One region of the Brevibacillus sp. MS2.2 genome, then DNA from elsewhere that is predicted to be linked to it. Evidence: riboswitches for the same ligand, from Rfam matches in the RefSeq annotation. Region 1 holds a riboswitch; each other region holds the start of a gene.
The links. A riboswitch is a leader RNA that binds a small molecule or an ion and turns the genes downstream of it on or off. The one in region 1 is predicted to bind lysine.
Positions count from the first base shown of each region.

Region 2: another riboswitch for lysine. It lies ahead of HP568_RS19005 (amino acid permease); the one in region 1 lies ahead of HP568_RS14395 (aspartate kinase).
Region 3: another riboswitch for lysine. It lies ahead of dapD (2,3,4,5-tetrahydropyridine-2,6-dicarboxylate N-acetyltransferase); the one in region 1 lies ahead of HP568_RS14395 (aspartate kinase).

Region 1 is NZ_JABSUZ010000013.1:95,415-100,863, reverse strand. It holds gene HP568_RS14405 (succinate dehydrogenase cytochrome b558 subunit) at 1-364, opposite strand, end outside; gene HP568_RS14400 (YslB family protein) at 794-1,246, shown strand; gene HP568_RS14395 (aspartate kinase) at 1,296-2,537, opposite strand; lysine riboswitch at 2,768-2,955, opposite strand; gene uvrC (excinuclease ABC subunit UvrC) at 3,058-4,839, opposite strand; gene HP568_RS14385 (DUF2164 domain-containing protein) at 4,878-5,129, opposite strand; gene HP568_RS14380 (ABC transporter ATP-binding protein) at 5,255-5,449, opposite strand, start outside.
Region 2 is NZ_JABSUZ010000022.1:6,980-12,428, reverse strand. It holds gene HP568_RS19020 (inositol monophosphatase family protein) at 1-421, shown strand, start outside; gene HP568_RS19015 (CGNR zinc finger domain-containing protein) at 453-1,010, opposite strand; gene HP568_RS19010 (DinB family protein) at 1,173-1,667, shown strand; lysine riboswitch at 1,752-1,937, shown strand; gene HP568_RS19005 (amino acid permease) at 2,051-3,499, shown strand; gene HP568_RS19000 (hypothetical protein) at 3,580-4,443, shown strand; gene HP568_RS18995 (hypothetical protein) at 4,594-4,785, shown strand; gene HP568_RS18990 (hypothetical protein) at 4,778-4,924, shown strand; gene HP568_RS18985 (TolC family protein) at 5,142-5,449, shown strand, end outside.
Region 3 is NZ_JABSUZ010000008.1:60,525-65,973, reverse strand. It holds gene HP568_RS09440 (hypothetical protein) at 1-877, shown strand, start outside; gene HP568_RS09435 (hypothetical protein) at 936-1,130, shown strand; gene HP568_RS09430 (EcsC family protein) at 1,153-1,995, shown strand; gene HP568_RS09425 (GNAT family N-acetyltransferase) at 1,973-2,521, opposite strand; gene HP568_RS09420 (flavodoxin) at 2,590-3,030, opposite strand; lysine riboswitch at 3,170-3,359, shown strand; gene dapD (2,3,4,5-tetrahydropyridine-2,6-dicarboxylate N-acetyltransferase) at 3,451-4,161, shown strand; gene HP568_RS09410 (aspartate aminotransferase family protein) at 4,176-5,390, shown strand; gene HP568_RS09405 (N-acetyldiaminopimelate deacetylase) at 5,394-5,449, shown strand, end outside.

The sequences.
Region 1 (5,449 bases):
CTTTTTGGATACGGGTTTCCCAAACATGCCAAACAATAAAAATGAGGGTAATGACTCCTGTAACGCGTTGCCACAAGAACATTTGGTTTCGGAAGTAACCGAAGTTCCCTACGTTATGCTTCGCTTGGAACGCAATGTAGAGACCGTAAACTGCGTGAAACAGGATCGGGAGGTAGATCAAGGCAAATTCAAGTACTAACAGAAATGGAAGGCTTTCAATGAAGCCTACTGCCTGGTTGAAAGCTTCAGGCCCACGAGTCGCTTGATAGTTGGCGGTCAAGTGGAACACGAGGAAGAGCCCGATCGGAAACAAACCAAGAAGTGAGTGTAGCTTGTGACTGAGAAAGCTATGGCCTTTCGCCATACAATGGTCCCCCTTTCAATGTATGTAACTCTCAATTCTGTGAAAAACGTCAAGCATCACCGCAAGCGGTCCAAAACGGTTTTCGGCCGTTTTGATAGACCTTTCCCCAATATCCTAACCCATTGCCTCACCCATTAGACATAGCAAAACCTCCACGATCATTTTATGAAGAGCATCTTGACGCTGTTCACAAAAAGACTGCGTTCGCTAGATCATATGAATTTGTCGGAATGTGTCAAAATTCGAGAAAAAGTTGGGCAAAACTTTGACCAAATCCAATTGTACTCTTGTCGACACAGAGCGTCAAGACAATCAATGTACTAAATACATTGATAGAATAACTTTGTTTAGTCCAGCTATTTTTTCTATTACGATGTCATGAATGTGAGCCCATCCTCATAATCTAGTACAGACAGGAGGGAAGCACATATGAAAGAGAAGGATCAGCTAGCAGCACTGTTGCCACCGGAGACCATTCCCTATGCGGAAAGAATGAATATGCCCTATCTTGGCTATCATCTTCTACGTGAAACGCTGACCAGCACCCTGTTAGGTGATAGTGAAAACCATATCCTCTATTGGATTGGAAAAAACATGGGCCGCCAAATCCCCATTCAATCAGCAACTGGCCCGATTATGCCTTTTATTCGACTCGGATTAGGCCAGCTAGACGTCGTGGAGGAGACCCGGCAAACTATCGTCTATTCGCTCACTCATTCTATTTTTAGCTACCAGTCTATAGAGAGACTGGCATGCAGTCTTTCTTTTGAGGCTGGAATCATCGCTGGTATGATTGAGCAGTGGAAAGAAAGAGAAGCGTTCAGCAAAATCGAGTTGGAAAGCCCTTCAGACATACGTATATCTGTACAAGTGGCGTCATGAAGAAAATGCCCCCTCTACCTATAACAAAGGGAGAGGGAGCATCCATATTTTATACTCCGTGCACAACCGCGGTTTCCTCGACATCCAGACCATATGCCGAATGAAGACTGCGAACAGCCAGCTCCGTCAAGGCTGCTGGAATGACGCAAGAAACCTTGATATCAGACGTAGATACCATTTTAATAGAAATTTCTTTTTCTGCCAGGACGCGGAACATTTCAGCAGCTACCCCTGGATTGTTGATCATACCCGAGCCAACAATTGATACCTTGGTCAAGCCTTCCTCGAAATCGACTTTTTCAAAGCCAAGCTCGTTTTTGTTTCTGTCCAGCGTATCCAGTGCTTTTTTCAGGTCATCCGCTGCAACGGTAAAAGAAATGTTCGTAACAGACGCATCATAGGAGCTTTGGATAATGATATCGACGTTCACCTGATTGTCCGCCAGCGTATTGAACAGACGGGAAAGCGTCCCGACCTTGGCAGGCATGCCGACAACCGTGATTTTGGCTACATCTTCATCGTGTGCAACTCCACTTACTACTCTTCCTGTTTCCATGTTGGCAACCTCCTCAACGTACGTACCATCTTCGGCAGTAAAGCTGGAGCGGACGACCAGCCTTACCTTGTATTTTTTCGCAGCCTCTACTGACCTTGGATGAAGAACCCCTGCACCGAGGTTCGCCAGCTCCAGCATCTCATCATACGAGATCGTATCCAGCTTGCTCGCTGCTGGAACCATTCGCGGATCAGCTGTATACACCCCGGACACGTCCGTAAAGATTTCGCATTTCTCAGCGTTCAAGCTCGCTGCAAGTGTAACCGCAGATGTATCCGATCCACCGCGGCCGAGCGTCGTAATTTCACCTTCGTCACTGATCCCTTGGAATCCTGCCACGATCACCACACGACCACGGCCGAGCTCGGATTGAATCCGCTCTGGATCAATCTGCTTGATCCGTGCTCTTCCGTGAATCGCCTCCGTAGTGATTCCAGCTTGCCAGCCCGTAAGAGAAATGGCGTCGTAGCCTTTTGTATGCAAAGCCATCGACAAAAGCGCGATCGATACCTGCTCCCCCGTGGTCAGCAGCATATCCATTTCACGCTCGGATGGGTATGCGCTAATCTGCTTGGCCATGTCTACCAACACATCAGTAGATTTCCCCATTGCAGAAACAACGACTACCACATCATGTCCTTCCTCTTTGTAGCTGATAATTCGATCCGCAACTCGTAAAATTCGCTCAATGGTACCTACAGAGGTGCCTCCGTATTTCTGCACGATCAACCCCATGCGGCTTCTCTCCCTTTTTCTCATATCCAATTTGGTATTTATCTCGTATTGTATGGTTTTTCACTATTCTCTCTATAAGGAAAAGTCTTGCATTTTTATTTTACAAAAAAGGCACCGACAAGGAATAAGACCTGCCGCTGCCTATTGTTTCGACATACCGGTTCCTCCCTCCCAATACACGCGGACAACGAAGATTGACAGTAAGCACCATCAAAACTCACATTGACACACCGTGAGATAGCTCTCCATCTGACAATTGGTCATTGTGCAGATGACAGTCCTGCATTTGTTCAACGCAGACCCAGCATGGAGAAAAGCGGGTTTCCCTCCACACTTCGGCGAATTCCCCTTTCCCGTCCCCTTCACAGATACCCGATCTCAGGGTGGTACTCTTGGTTTTCGCGCCTCTACCTCACTCCATAATGGAAGTGAGGCTAACTATTCTGTTTGAATCGGATTATATCATGAGTCTAAAAATGGATCAATTCCTTTTTAGAGGTTATTCCAAAAGTTACATTTGCTATGTGTCCAGCTTACGCAGATGCCCGATGATTTCTTTTGCCAGCTTGTCGCCGATCCCTAGTTGGCGGAAGTCTTCAACGGTCGCCTCACGCATTTTTTTCAACGAGCCAAAATGAGAGAACAACAGCTTGCGTCGTTTCTCACCGATACCCGGAATTTCATCCAACTGCGAGGAAAGCATCGTTTTCGTCCGGGATTGTCTGTGGAACGTAATAACAAAACGGTGGACTTCATCTTGGATGCGCTGCAACAAATAAAACTCATAGCTATCACGTCTAAGATTCACAGGCTCTGGCGGATCTCCGTACATGAGCTGAGCAGTGCGGTGCTTCTCATCCTTCGCGAGTCCACAGACGGGAATATAGAGACCCAGCTCGTTTTCCAGCACGTCCATAGCCGCGCTGATTTGGCCCTTTCCACCATCAATCACAATCAGATCGGGCATAGGCTGGTTTTCTTTCAACAGGCGAGAGTATCGACGGCGAACGACTTCGCGCATGGAGCCGTAATCATCTGGTCCCTCGACGGTTTTGATCTTGAATTTGCGGTATTCCTTTTTGTCAGGACGCCCGTCTGTAAACACAATCATCGCAGACACAGGCTCTGTTCCCTGAATGTTGGAGTTGTCAAACGCTTCAATTCGATGAGGAACCGGAATCCCTAAAATGTGACCGAGATTGTGTACCGCTTGGACTGTACGAGCATCGTCCTTGGACATCAGCGCGAACTTCTCCTGCAAAGCAATACGGGCGTTCTCCGAAGCCATCTTCACGAGCTCATGCTTTTTGCCTCTTTTCGGAGCATGGACTTTGATGCCCAGCCACTCACTCAAAAGCTCCGGTTCACTCTCTTGCGGGAGCAAAATTTCTTTTGGCAGTGCATTTTGCTTGTCGTAGTAGAACTGGCTCACATAAGACATGAAGTCTTCAGTTTCGCTTCCATAGTATGGAAAGGAGGTCGTCTGACGCTCGATCATCTTCCCTTTTCGCATATAGAACACCTGAATGCACATCCAGCCTTTTTCCACAGCAAACCCGATAATGTCGCGGTCTACCGTATCGGTGAACGTGATCTTCTGCTTCTCCATCACCGCTTCGATGCTCTTGATCTGATCGCGATATTCCTTGGCGCGTTCGAACTCCATGTTTTCTGCGGCTTGCAGCATTTTTTCCGTGAGGGTTTGCTTCATTTCCTCATGGCCACCATCGAGGAATCGGCTGATTTCATCCACCAAACGCTGATTTTCCTCTGCCGATACCTCGTACACACAGGGCGCTAGACATTGTCCCAAATGGTAGTAAAGACAAACCTGCTTGGGCATATTGCGGCATTTGCGCAACGGATAGAGGCGATCAAGCAGCTTCTTCACCTCGGAGGCATCTCCAGCATTCGGATACGGACCGAAATACTTGGCTTTATCTTTTAGTACCTTACGGGTAATCTCCAGGCGTGGCTGCGCCTCATTCGTAATTTTGATGTACGGATACGTCTTGTCGTCGCGGAGCATGACATTGTAACGAGGGTCATGCTCCTTGATCAGGTTGCACTCGAGGATGAGCGCCTCAATTGCTGAGGATACCACAATGTACTCAAAGTCCACGATCTCACTGACCAACAGCTGCGTCTTTCCGTTATGACTGCCTGTAAAATAAGAGCGGACGCGGTTTTTCAGCACCTTGGCTTTTCCTACGTAAATGATTTCCCCGCTCGCATTTTTCATCAGGTAGCAGCCTGGCTTATCTGGCAGGACGGCCAGCTTGTCTTTTAAGGAGCTGTTCATGGCTGCCCCCTCCTCTTTGCTCTATATCTGCCTTGCATCTATTTGTTCTTGTGGAATGGCTTTTCCAATACATACAGTTCATCTTCTAAGGAACTCATCCGTTCCACCAGCAGCTTGCGGCTGTCTTGTACCCCTTGATTGTAATAGAAGGGGCCGAGTTCTTTCGAAAAAAAGGCAATCAACTCTTCCGTCTCCCAATTGCCGAGTGTCTCCGACCGTTCTTCTTTAAAATAGCGCTGTACTTGATGAACAAGATATTCCATTTGCTCTCTCGTCAATTTGGTTGGCATCGTATCCGGCTTCCTTCCCTTTTTCGCATCATAAGAGAATATACGTTCTATCCTTCATAGTACCATGGAATCCATACGAAAAAAACTGCCGCCTCATTCCATGGCGACAGTTTTTTATAGGCAGACTAGTGCTTGCGACCGCCCAAATATGCTTCTTTTACACGCTCGTCGTTTAACAACGCTACTCCTGTGCCATCCAATACAATTTGCCCTGCCTCCAGTACATACCCGTAATCAGCAATTTTGAGGGCCTGTTTGACATTTTGCTCTACGATGAGGACGGTTGTACCTTCCGCATTGATTTCTTTGATCACCTTGAA
Region 2 (5,449 bases), on a different contig from region 1:
GTTTACCGCAATTAACGGGCGTGGAGCTTTTTTAAACGGACAAAAAATCAGTACCTCATCCAAATCGCAGCTAAATGAGTGCATTCTAGGGACGCTCTTTGCTTCCTCCGAGCCGATGAACCTCTTGGTCGGAAAGTATACAGCGAATTCCTTGACGCGAGTGATGCCAGAAGCTTTTGCCATCCGCATGCAAGGCGCGGTTTCGCTCCATCTCGCCTATGTGGCGTGCGGACGACTCGACGGTTACTGGGAATATGGTAAAGGGGTGTATGATTGGCTGGCTGGTGCTCTTTTGGTCCAGGAAGCGGGAGGCACAATTACGGATACGCAAGGGAATGATTTTTGCTGGAAAAGCACAGGCATCGTAGCAGCAGGCTCGACCATCTACCCTAAGCTGATCCAATTGACTCCCGCTTCATAAAGAACAGATAAAAAGGGTGAGCCTATGCGCATCACCCTTTCTCCTTTTTCCGTTCGCGAAAACGGCGCACCTTCATCAGGTTTCCGCACATTTTGTCATCACACCAGCGGCGCACCCGGTTGCGGCTTTCATCATAAAACACCCAGCAGCAATCCTCGTTGTCACATATTTTGACTCGCTCCAGATGCTGCGGGGCAAGCAACTCCGCGAAAGAGGCTGCAATTTGTGCCATGACGAGGGGCCAGCCCTCTGTTGAGCTGGATTGCTCTTGCTTGTAGCTACCCTCCTCTTCTACATACAACACCTGCACATGAAAAGGAGCGAGAGCCAAAGCTCTGTTCAATTCCGCTAGGTCCTCCTCTTGGAATCGCTCTCCACGGACAACTGCTTCCAGCATACGTCGCAAACGCTCGCGCAACTGCAAAAGTGAAGCGGCACACTCCTCATTCATCGGCAGCGGTGCGGTTAGCTTGTATGTTTGCAAAAAGGATGACAGCCATTCCTGGTTCTCCAGGCGATTTTCCCCACGACCAGAACCGCGCCAATCCCGCCAATCACTATTTAAAAAATCGATACAAAGCCAGTCCATGTCATCATCTCTCCTGACGAAACCCTTCATTTTCTCTCTTGTATGATCATACAGGATATGGTAATCTCTATTTGTAACCATCGTAATAACATTAACTGGTTACAATCTCATTTCTTATTGCTATTATAGCGTTTCATCAATCTGTTTCACAGGAGGAAGCGTATGAATCGGAAGGAATTGCTTTTGCACGGATGGGAATGTACGTATGACAAGGAAGACTGGTATCCACCCTTAAAAGAAGCGCTTTCCGGCGTATCAGCAGCCGAGGCGAGCTGGCGCCCTGTGGGAGAAGCAGCCAACACGATCTGGGAAAACGTCAGCCACCTTCTTTATTACAAAGAACGCCTGTTGCATCGTCTAATGGGCACTGAATTTCCTGGATCGGCTGAGACGAACGATGATACCTTCATCCCGTCCGGCGGTCCCGATGACGAAGACGCTTGGCAAGCTACTCTCGCTCGCATGGAAAGCGTCCACCGCCACATTCACGAAAAGCTTTCCTTGCTGACGGATGAGGAGTTAAATCAGATGGCTACTTATACGCCCATTTACCAAAATGTGATGAGTCTGGTCCTGCATGATGCGTTTCATACGGGACAAATCGTCCAAATTCGCAAGCTGCAAGGCTCCTGGCCTGCCAGACGATCATTTGAATAACAAAATTTCACATTGATTAATCACAAACAATCCTTTATAGTTGATGAATCACATAATTTCATACATGTTATCCTCATCTTTCACGGTGAGGATAGAGGTCGCGGCTTTTATATCATCCTGTACGAGATTCAGAGAAAATCAATGACTCCAGGTAAGGAAAATCCGCCGAAGCTCATATCGCGTCTCTGTGCGATTGGGTTGGGGCTGTACTCGAAAGGGGCAGAACTGTCACGTTTGCATGCCAAGCAAACGTGGTGAGCTATCTTCAGTGAAGGCTTGGTGGGGATTGGATGATACCGCCCTATGCCATTTTTTTGGCTATGGCGGTTTTTTCGTTTCCGACCTTCCTTCTCAAAAATCAAGAAAGGTCGTGCAAGCAGCTTATGTCACAAAATCAATTGCAACGTGGTTTAAAAGCCCGACACCTGACGATGATCGCCATCGGCGGCTCGATTGGGACGGGATTGTTTCTTGCGAGTGGAGGCTCGATCCACTCCGCCGGACCTGGTGGAGCTTTAGTCGCCTATCTCGCCATTAGTATCATGGTTTACTTTTTAATGACCAGCTTGGGGGAAATGGCGGCCTTCATGCCTGTTTCCGGTTCGTTTTCGACGTATGCCACACGGTTCGTCGATCCATCTCTCGGTTTTGCTCTCGGCTGGAACTACTGGTACAACTGGGCCATTACCATTGCCGTCGAGCTGTCAGCTTCCGCACTCATTATGAAATATTGGTTCCCGGATACCCCAGCGATATTGTGGAGTGCTTTGTTCCTCGGATTGCTGTTTGCCTTGAATCTCCTGTCTGTGAAAGCCTATGGAGAATCTGAATATTGGTTCGCCTTGATTAAAGTAATAACGGTTATCATCTTTATTATTGTGGGTGTGTTGATGATTTTTGGCATTATGGGCGGTCAAGCAGTCGGCTTCCAAAACTTCACCAAAGGCGACGCGCCATTCAACGGCGGCTTCATGGCCCTGCTCGGTGTCTTTATGATTGCCGGATTCTCTTTTCAAGGGACAGAGCTGGTTGGTGTCGCAGCTGGAGAGAGCGAAGACCCTGCCCGCAACATTCCGAAGGCCATCCGTCAAATTTTTTGGCGCATCCTGCTCTTCTACATTCTCGCTATTTTGATCATCGGGTTGCTGGTTCCATACGATAATCCAAATCTGATCAGCGGCGACCTTACGGATATTGCGATCAGCCCGTTTACGATTGTATTTGAAAATGCCGGTTTTGCTTTTGCAGCATCCGTCATGAATGCCGTTATTCTCACGTCAGTATTGTCTGCTGGTAACTCTGGCATGTACGCCTCTACACGCATGCTGTGGAACCTGGCAAAAGAAGGAAAAGCACCAAAATGGTTCGCAAAAGTAACCGGTAACGGCGTACCGATCAATGCCCTGATCTTGACTGCGCTCATCGGCGCCCTTGCTTTTCTGTCCTCTCTGTTTGGAGAAGGCGAAGTGTATGTCTGGCTTTTGAATGCTTCCGGTATGTCCGGCTTCATCGCTTGGCTGGGAATTGCAATTAGTCACTACCGTTTCCGCAAAGCGTTTATCGCTCAGGGCCGTGACTTAAGCGAATTGCCTTATCGGGCAAAGTGGTTCCCGTTTGGTCCGATTTTTGCCTTCATCATTTGCTGTATCGTTATTTTGGGGCAAAACTATTCCGCATTCATGGGTGGAACGATCGACTGGTATGGCGTCCTGGTCTCTTACATTGGCCTGCCACTCTTCTTAATCATTTGGCTCGCTTATAAAGTCACCCAAAAGACCAAGCTCGTCCCTCTAGAACAAGTAGACTTCAGCATGGATGAATACACGAAGTAATCGAAGAAAAATTACGGACTTCCGTTATCTAAACGGGAGTCCTTTTTCGTGTTTGCCAGCATATGTGAGGAGAGTAGAACATGCAAATCCAATCGTATTCCCGCTACCTATCCCCCCAGCTTCCAACTAACCAAACTGTACCTAAAATGGTGACAGGAACTAGTTTGGCATTGCCCAAGCTCGATACTGTAGACCTTCGTTCACACAAGGCACGCGAGCTACCTGCTGATGCCATCGAACATCACAGCGTCCAATTTTTCTTTAGCACAGAGATTAATGAGCGTTTGGATAAAATTTTCGCAGATAAACCACCTGAGGCTCGCAAGGCCTTTGACCACATCCTGGAGCGAAATTTTTTCAACTCCCAATCCACCTACACCGATGAAGAAAGAGCTGCTTTGGTAGAAGTGGGTTTAACCCAAGGCAAATATTTGGCAGACCAATACATGGCTGATGAAAAACATGCTGCTGAATTTTTGGATACCCTTCATCTGCTTGCTGGCGTTGCCAAAACACGAAAGGTTGACCCTGCAACTGGCAGTGTCAGCTACGTAGAGCTTCCGCAAAAACCGCAGGGGGCGCCGAACGACTATGTTAATCCGTCCAAGCTGATGGAGCGGTATGACCCTAAAGCCTACAAAAAAATGCAAGCGGTCACAACCAATCAAACAGAGAAAGTAAGCATGCTGATTCAATTCGTCAAAAAGCTGCAACATCGTCCAGACTGGATCGCACAATACCGGAACGAACAAGCTACACTTCTCTCTGATTTAAAAAATACAAAAATCGCTAACCGTTTTGAGAATGTAAATACAAAGGACGCCACTGACTTTGTTCGTCAAATGAATACGCTTGCTGAAAATGCTTCCGTTTCTGCCTTCACACCATTGCTACAAACGAATCTTGCCTCTTTTATGATGATCCTGGCCAAGAAAACGAGTTAACTTCACAAAGATGATCGTCACAGCCTCCGCCCGAACTTCCCTGGGACTGGGGCTGTTTTTTCTTGTGTAGTACCAATCTCTTTCCTTTTCCAGTTAAGGAAAGGGACTGGCAGGTGGTGGACATACTAACCCGTAAAGGAGGAGACGAACATGGATGACAATCGCGAAAACGACCTGCCTGATTTCAAACAACTGGATGACAGACTGATCGCTCAACCTCCGACTAGCCCAATAATCGCAATCCGTACCAATCTGGACAAGGAACCAAATGACGTCGACAATCCGTATGTGCAGCAAGACTCTACACCCACTGGACAAAATAAGGGGGAAGCAAATGACTGATCGCATCTCAAATGAAAAGCCGGACATGGGTTATAACGGAAGCAATATGCATGGTTATTCCCTTACACCAAAGGAAGGGACATTGGATCAAGCTGACAAGACGACTGCGGCAAAAAAAGAAAACAGGGAGAAAGAATAGTTTTTCCCCATTACGAAGAACAATTCCCCTTTGGGAAAACAGGTAGATGCTCACTTTGCCTTTTTCCTGAAGGGGATTTCTTTTGGATTTCTAACCAAGAACATGGTGAAAAAACATTTTCTTATTGACGAAATTCTATTGGAAATATATACTTTTCATGGATTTGATAATGAGAATCGTTATCAAATATTTGCATATATAATCAGGAGGTTGCCCCATGAAATCCAGGCTCTTCAAACACATTTACAGCACAACATTAGTCACTTTTCTCCTCACAGGTGGCGCCCATATAGCTCTGGCCGCACCACTCATGGCCACTGCTGAACAGACGGATGTTTCCCCTTTGTCGCTAGATTTCGCAGTTGAACAGGCAATTAAGAACAGCGTTGATCTGGAGGTGCTTCGGCTTGAATTAGATATTACGAAGTACGAAACATCCATCACACTGAGAGAAAAAGCAGAAATAAAAAAAGCCGATATCATGACTCTGGCTGATGCAAAAAAGAAATTCGAAGACGCTGCCAA
Region 3 (5,449 bases), on a different contig from region 1:
CGAGAAAGCAAACGTGTATTCATCAGACAATACAGTGAAGCTCTATCAAAACCCGGTTCATGTGATATGGCTGACTACAGCAGCAGAGCATATCGAATTCGGTAGTGAAGCTGATGACGAGGAAGGACCAGGAGTATGGGCAGTCGATAACGTCGTGGTCGATAGTGATAAATTGAATTGGGATCATACAGGCTTGCTACTGTCTGGTTATAAGCCAGGGCGTTACAAGGTAAACTATTACAGCAAAAGAGACCCTGCCAAGACATGGTGTGGTTACATACAGGTCATTGAGGATACGCCACCAATCCCAGCGTCCCAAAGTTGTGATGCAGGTGATTCAGGTATGGCTCCATCATCAGCGCCGATGTTCATGAGAGGAAAAGAGGGCAAGGAATTTCGAGATGGAGATCTTGTGACTGTGGAATCTGAGAGCGATCTTGCTGAATTGGAAAACTTACAGCTCATCTCGACGTATGCAGAGCGAACTGGAACGAAGAAAGTTAGAGAGAGCAGGAAGGCTTCCGCTTACCATATGCCAAAGTATGAGTGGAAATATGGAGAGAACGCCATCGGTGCTAGACAAGAGCATAGCAGTGCTACGATATCCTCAGAAAATCGGATCGAGATCTACTACGAAGGAAAAGAAATCACTGCCATTAAGCCTTCCAATCGAGATGGCGACACTGGTAACGGACTGGAATCACTTGATATCAGCAAATACATTGATCGGCAGCAGCCCGGTAAATACGAGATCAAAGTAACCAATATCCTTAGCAACAAGACTTGCCAACTCGTTACAAGACAAAAAAGATCAGTCAAAAAAACAGACGTTGATGAACGAAAAGAAACGATTACATTTACAGTCGAAGTGAAATAACGATTGACCCCCTTGCATTTTGGCATGGGGGTTTTCGACTACAAGGGGAGGAAGTCCTGTGACAAATGAGCAGAAGGCGATCCTGGAAAAGTTCGGGTTTCGGATCGAAGGAGAGGAAGTGAAACATTTGAAGCTGGGAATCGTAAGAAATAAAAAAGAATTTGTCCGTCACGCCTCATCGGAAGAGTTGCAGGACTACATTAAGTCCATCTTGCGCAACCAATGTCAGTGGAGGCGAGGAGAATCTGAGTGAGCAGCCAGGGAGGTTATTGGGTTTGAGGGAGTCCAGGGAGACATTAGTTACGGCATTACGTGAAGTGGAGGCTTGGGAGAAGGATCAGAACGACTTGTGGTTCTGGGAAAAGCTTGGCAGACTTCCTTTTGTTCTGTTGGATCGGATTACGCCTGCATTCGTTCAAGAGAAGCTGGGAAAAGCCGTAGATGAAATGGCAGCTTTTCTTGAGACAGGTGGTACTTATTTGGTGCAGGATGAACCGATTTACAAGCGGTTTGGTAAACGCTTAGAGGGACAGGGCATATCTGTTATTGGCAAGGCGGAGATTGCCGCTGTACCGCTTACGATGATGAATGATGTCGCTATGGAGCTAAAGGATTCACGAGCGAATTTTGCCACGGTACAAGGTGCGACGACTGGCTTCGGAGGGATTTTTACCCTCGCGATCGATATCCCGTTATTAATGGGGACATCCCTAAAAGTATTACAAGAGATGGCTCTTGCCTATGGCTATCGACCTGAAGAGAAGAGGGAGCGGTTGTTCGTCGTCAAATGCTTGCAGTTTGCTTCCTCCGACATCGTAGGGAAAAAAGCGATACTCGCTGAGCTCTCTCGCTTTGATGATCCAAATGCACAGAGAGAGGTAATGGCGCAATTGCAGGGATGGCGTGAAGTCGTGGTAACGTACACAGAAAACTTTGGGTGGAAAAAGTTATTTCAAATGGTGCCCATTGCAGGTATTTTGTTCGGGGCGTATTTGAACCGCTCAACCGTACAGGATGTCGCCGAAGCGGGGATGATGTTGTACCGCAAACGGCGCATCCTGGAGCGGCTGCGTGAGAGCGAAAAGAGCGAGGAAATTACTGAGACCACTCCTCAATAGTAAGAGCGTAGAGGAGATGGTCCTCCCATACACCGTTAATTTGCAAATAGCGTAACGAAAGTCCTTCCTGGCGAAAACGATTTTTTTCCAAGACGCGAATGGAAGCTTGGTTGCGAGGCATGACAGCAGCTTGTACCCTGTGCAGTTTAGCATCAGAAAATGCAAAATGAAGGGCGAGATTTACTGCGGATGTCGTATAGCCTTTGCCATTGCAAGACTGATCCATAAAGTAGCCAATCGTTGCATTTTGCCACGCGCCGCGGGCGACATTCGATAAGGCTACACGTCCCATCATCTTTTTGGCCTCGCGGCTGAATACGCCGAAAGCATAGGCTGTGCCGCGTTCAAAATCAATCTCTGCTTGTGAAATCTGTTCTTGCTGTCCTGGGAGGGTCAGAAAGGAAGAGGGGCGGATTGGTTCAAATGGTTGGAGAAAGTCATGATTACGCAGCCGAAGCTCTAGGAGCTCGGCTGCGTCTTGTTGTTGGAGAGGCCGTAAGAGAATCTCGTCCGTATGTAGTGTCATGAGATCAATCCTCCTTAAAAAGTTGGATTGATAGTATAACATGTGCCAGATTATTTGGGAAACATCAATTAGCCGAGCAATTCAGCAAACGATACCCCAAATGCTTTGCAAGTTTCCACTTCTTTTGCAGTAGGAGAAAGCTCGATTTTCAAACCTTCCAGAGGAGTTTCCGCACCACGCTCGCTCGCCTTTTTCAGCAAAATATCAACAGCTGCACCGACATGCTCGTAAGCGGAGTCGCAAGAGCCAAAAGCAACGACCTTTTTCCCGCTGAGGTCAATATCGTCCATTTCCTCATAAAAATCCAGGCATTCGTCTGGAAGTTCGCCATCGCCCCATGTGTAGGCACCAAGCAAGATTCCGTCGTAAGATTCTAGTTCTTTTGCGTTCGCATCCATTACTTCTTTTATCTCCAGCTCAGCACCAGTTGAACGAATACCTTCTGCAATTGCTTCAGCAATTTCCTGTGTATTCCCTGTCATGCTCGCGTATACCATCAAAATGCTCATAAAACGTAAAACCTCCATTTAGATAATGAGTATCATTCTCAGTAATAAAATAATGAAAATGAGAATCGTTGTCAATAACTTTTTTCTTATTGCCACGTTTCATTGATTTTGGTAGAGTTAAATAAAATTATAATAATGTACTCTAAATAGAGGTGCGCCGAAGAAGAGTAAGTCTTTTCGCAATCTGCCAGGGGGCAGGAGAAGGAAGAAAGGCTAAAGCGCCGAAGCTTATGCTATGCCCCTACGTAGCACAGGCTGGGGTGTCTCATGAAAAATGAACATCCTGTCACAAGGGACCTCAAGTCTTTTTGTGGAGCGCTATTTATGATTTGCTTATGTAGTATCAAGAGCAATGAGATAGCGAATGCACTCATTGCTTTTTTTGATTTACCATGCTGTTATCTTGAGGAGGATGTAACTATGAACATGATGGATGCTAACGAAATTATCGCGTTTATTCAAAAAAGCGAAAAGAAAACACCCGTGAAGGTATATGTGAAAGGGAACCTGGAGGGAATCGACTTCGGTGCGAGCTCCAAAGCCTTCATTACTGGTCCTACTGGTGTTGTTTTTGGTGAGTGGAAAGAGATTGAGCCAGTGCTTGCTGCTAACGCAGACAAAATTGAAGATTATGTTGTAGAAAGCGACCGCCGCAACTCCGCTATTCCATTGCTGGATACCAAAGGGATTCAAGCGCGTATTGAGCCAGGCGCAATTATTCGTGACCAAGTGACAATCGGTAACAATGCGGTCATCATGATGGGTGCTTCCATTAACATCGGTGCAGTGATCGGTGAAGGTACGATGATCGACATGAATGTTGTAGTAGGTGGACGTGGAACCATCGGGAAAAACTGCCACATCGGCGCCGGATCGGTTATTGCGGGTGTTATCGAGCCGCCATCTGCACAGCCAGTTGTTGTCGAGGATGATGTTGTCATCGGAGCAAATGCTGTCATTCTGGAAGGTGTACGTGTAGGAAAAGGTGCTGTGGTTGCAGCGGGTGCTGTCGTGATTGAAGATGTACCTCCATACGTAGTAGTTGCGGGAACGCCTGCACGCGTGATCAAGCAAATCGATGAAAAAACTCGTTCCAAGACAGAGATCAAGCAGGAGCTACGTCAACTGTAAGGGAGAGAGTGCACATGGACTGGCGTTCGCTTGATGAACAATATATCGTCTCCTCTTACAAAAGACTTCCGATTGCCATAGAAAAAGGTGAAGGAAATTACTTGTACGATACGAACGGGAAGAGCTATCTCGACTTGTTTACCGGACTCGCGGTAAACGTTCTGGGGCATTCTCATCCGCGCATTGTACAGGCTCTGCGTGAGCAGGGAGAGCGCTTCTTGCATATTTCCAATGTATTTTTAAACAAGCCGGCTATTCGTTTGGCCGAGCGTTTGGTTGCGAACAGCATTAGTGGAAAAGTGTTTTTCACCAACTCTGGTGCAGAGGCTACAGAGTCTGCGATCAAGCTGATTCACAAATGGACGAAAAACGAGGGGGCAGGTCGTGAAGGCATCGTTGTCTTACGGAACAGCTTTCACGGGCGAACACTCGGAGCAGTGCGTTTGACGAGGCAGGCTCACATCTATCAAGACTTTCCTCAGCCGGCTTTTCCAGTGTATGAACTGGATGTGGAGGATACGGAAGGATTGCGAGCGATTTGCCAGGAAGCAAAGCCCGCTGCGGTCCTCATGGAGCCAGTCTTGGGTTCCGGCGGTGTCGTGCCATTAACGGAAGCGTTCTTGCGAGAGGTAGCTGCGATCTGTGAACAAGAAGGTATGCTCTTTGTCATGGATGAGATCCAGACAGGAATGGGCAGAACTGGAAAGTTGTTTGCTTATGAGCATGCAGGCGTAACGCCAGACCTGATCCTTTTCGCCAAAGGCATAGGGGGAGGGCTTCCACTCGGCGGTGTCATTGCTGGTCCAAAGCTGATGAACCAGTTCAAACCGGGGGATCATGGAACGACATTCGCACCATCACCACTGTCTGCTGCCCTGGGGAATGTCGTGTTGGACGAATTGCTTAATCCAGCCTTCATCGCTCACGTAGAAGAAGTGATTGCGTACCTGTGGTCGGGCCTGGAAGCGTTGCGAACTCGTCTTCCAGATCAGCTGCAATCCCTTCGCGGAAAAGGCTTGATGGTTGGAATTCCGCTCTCTTCCACCCCGGAGGAGGTAAGTCACTTGCAGCAAGCATTGCTTGACGAAGGAATTCTCGTTGATGTGACGCAGAAAACGATTGTTCGTCTGCTTCCACCTCTGACGTTGACAAAAGCTGATGTGGACCGTTTCCTTGCTGTGTTTGAGGAACAATTAACAGCAAGAACAGGCACGAAAAAGGAGGCGTAGGCCATGACGACTTCCTTGTTTACACAAATTCGCCGAGACCTGCACCAAATACCGGAGCC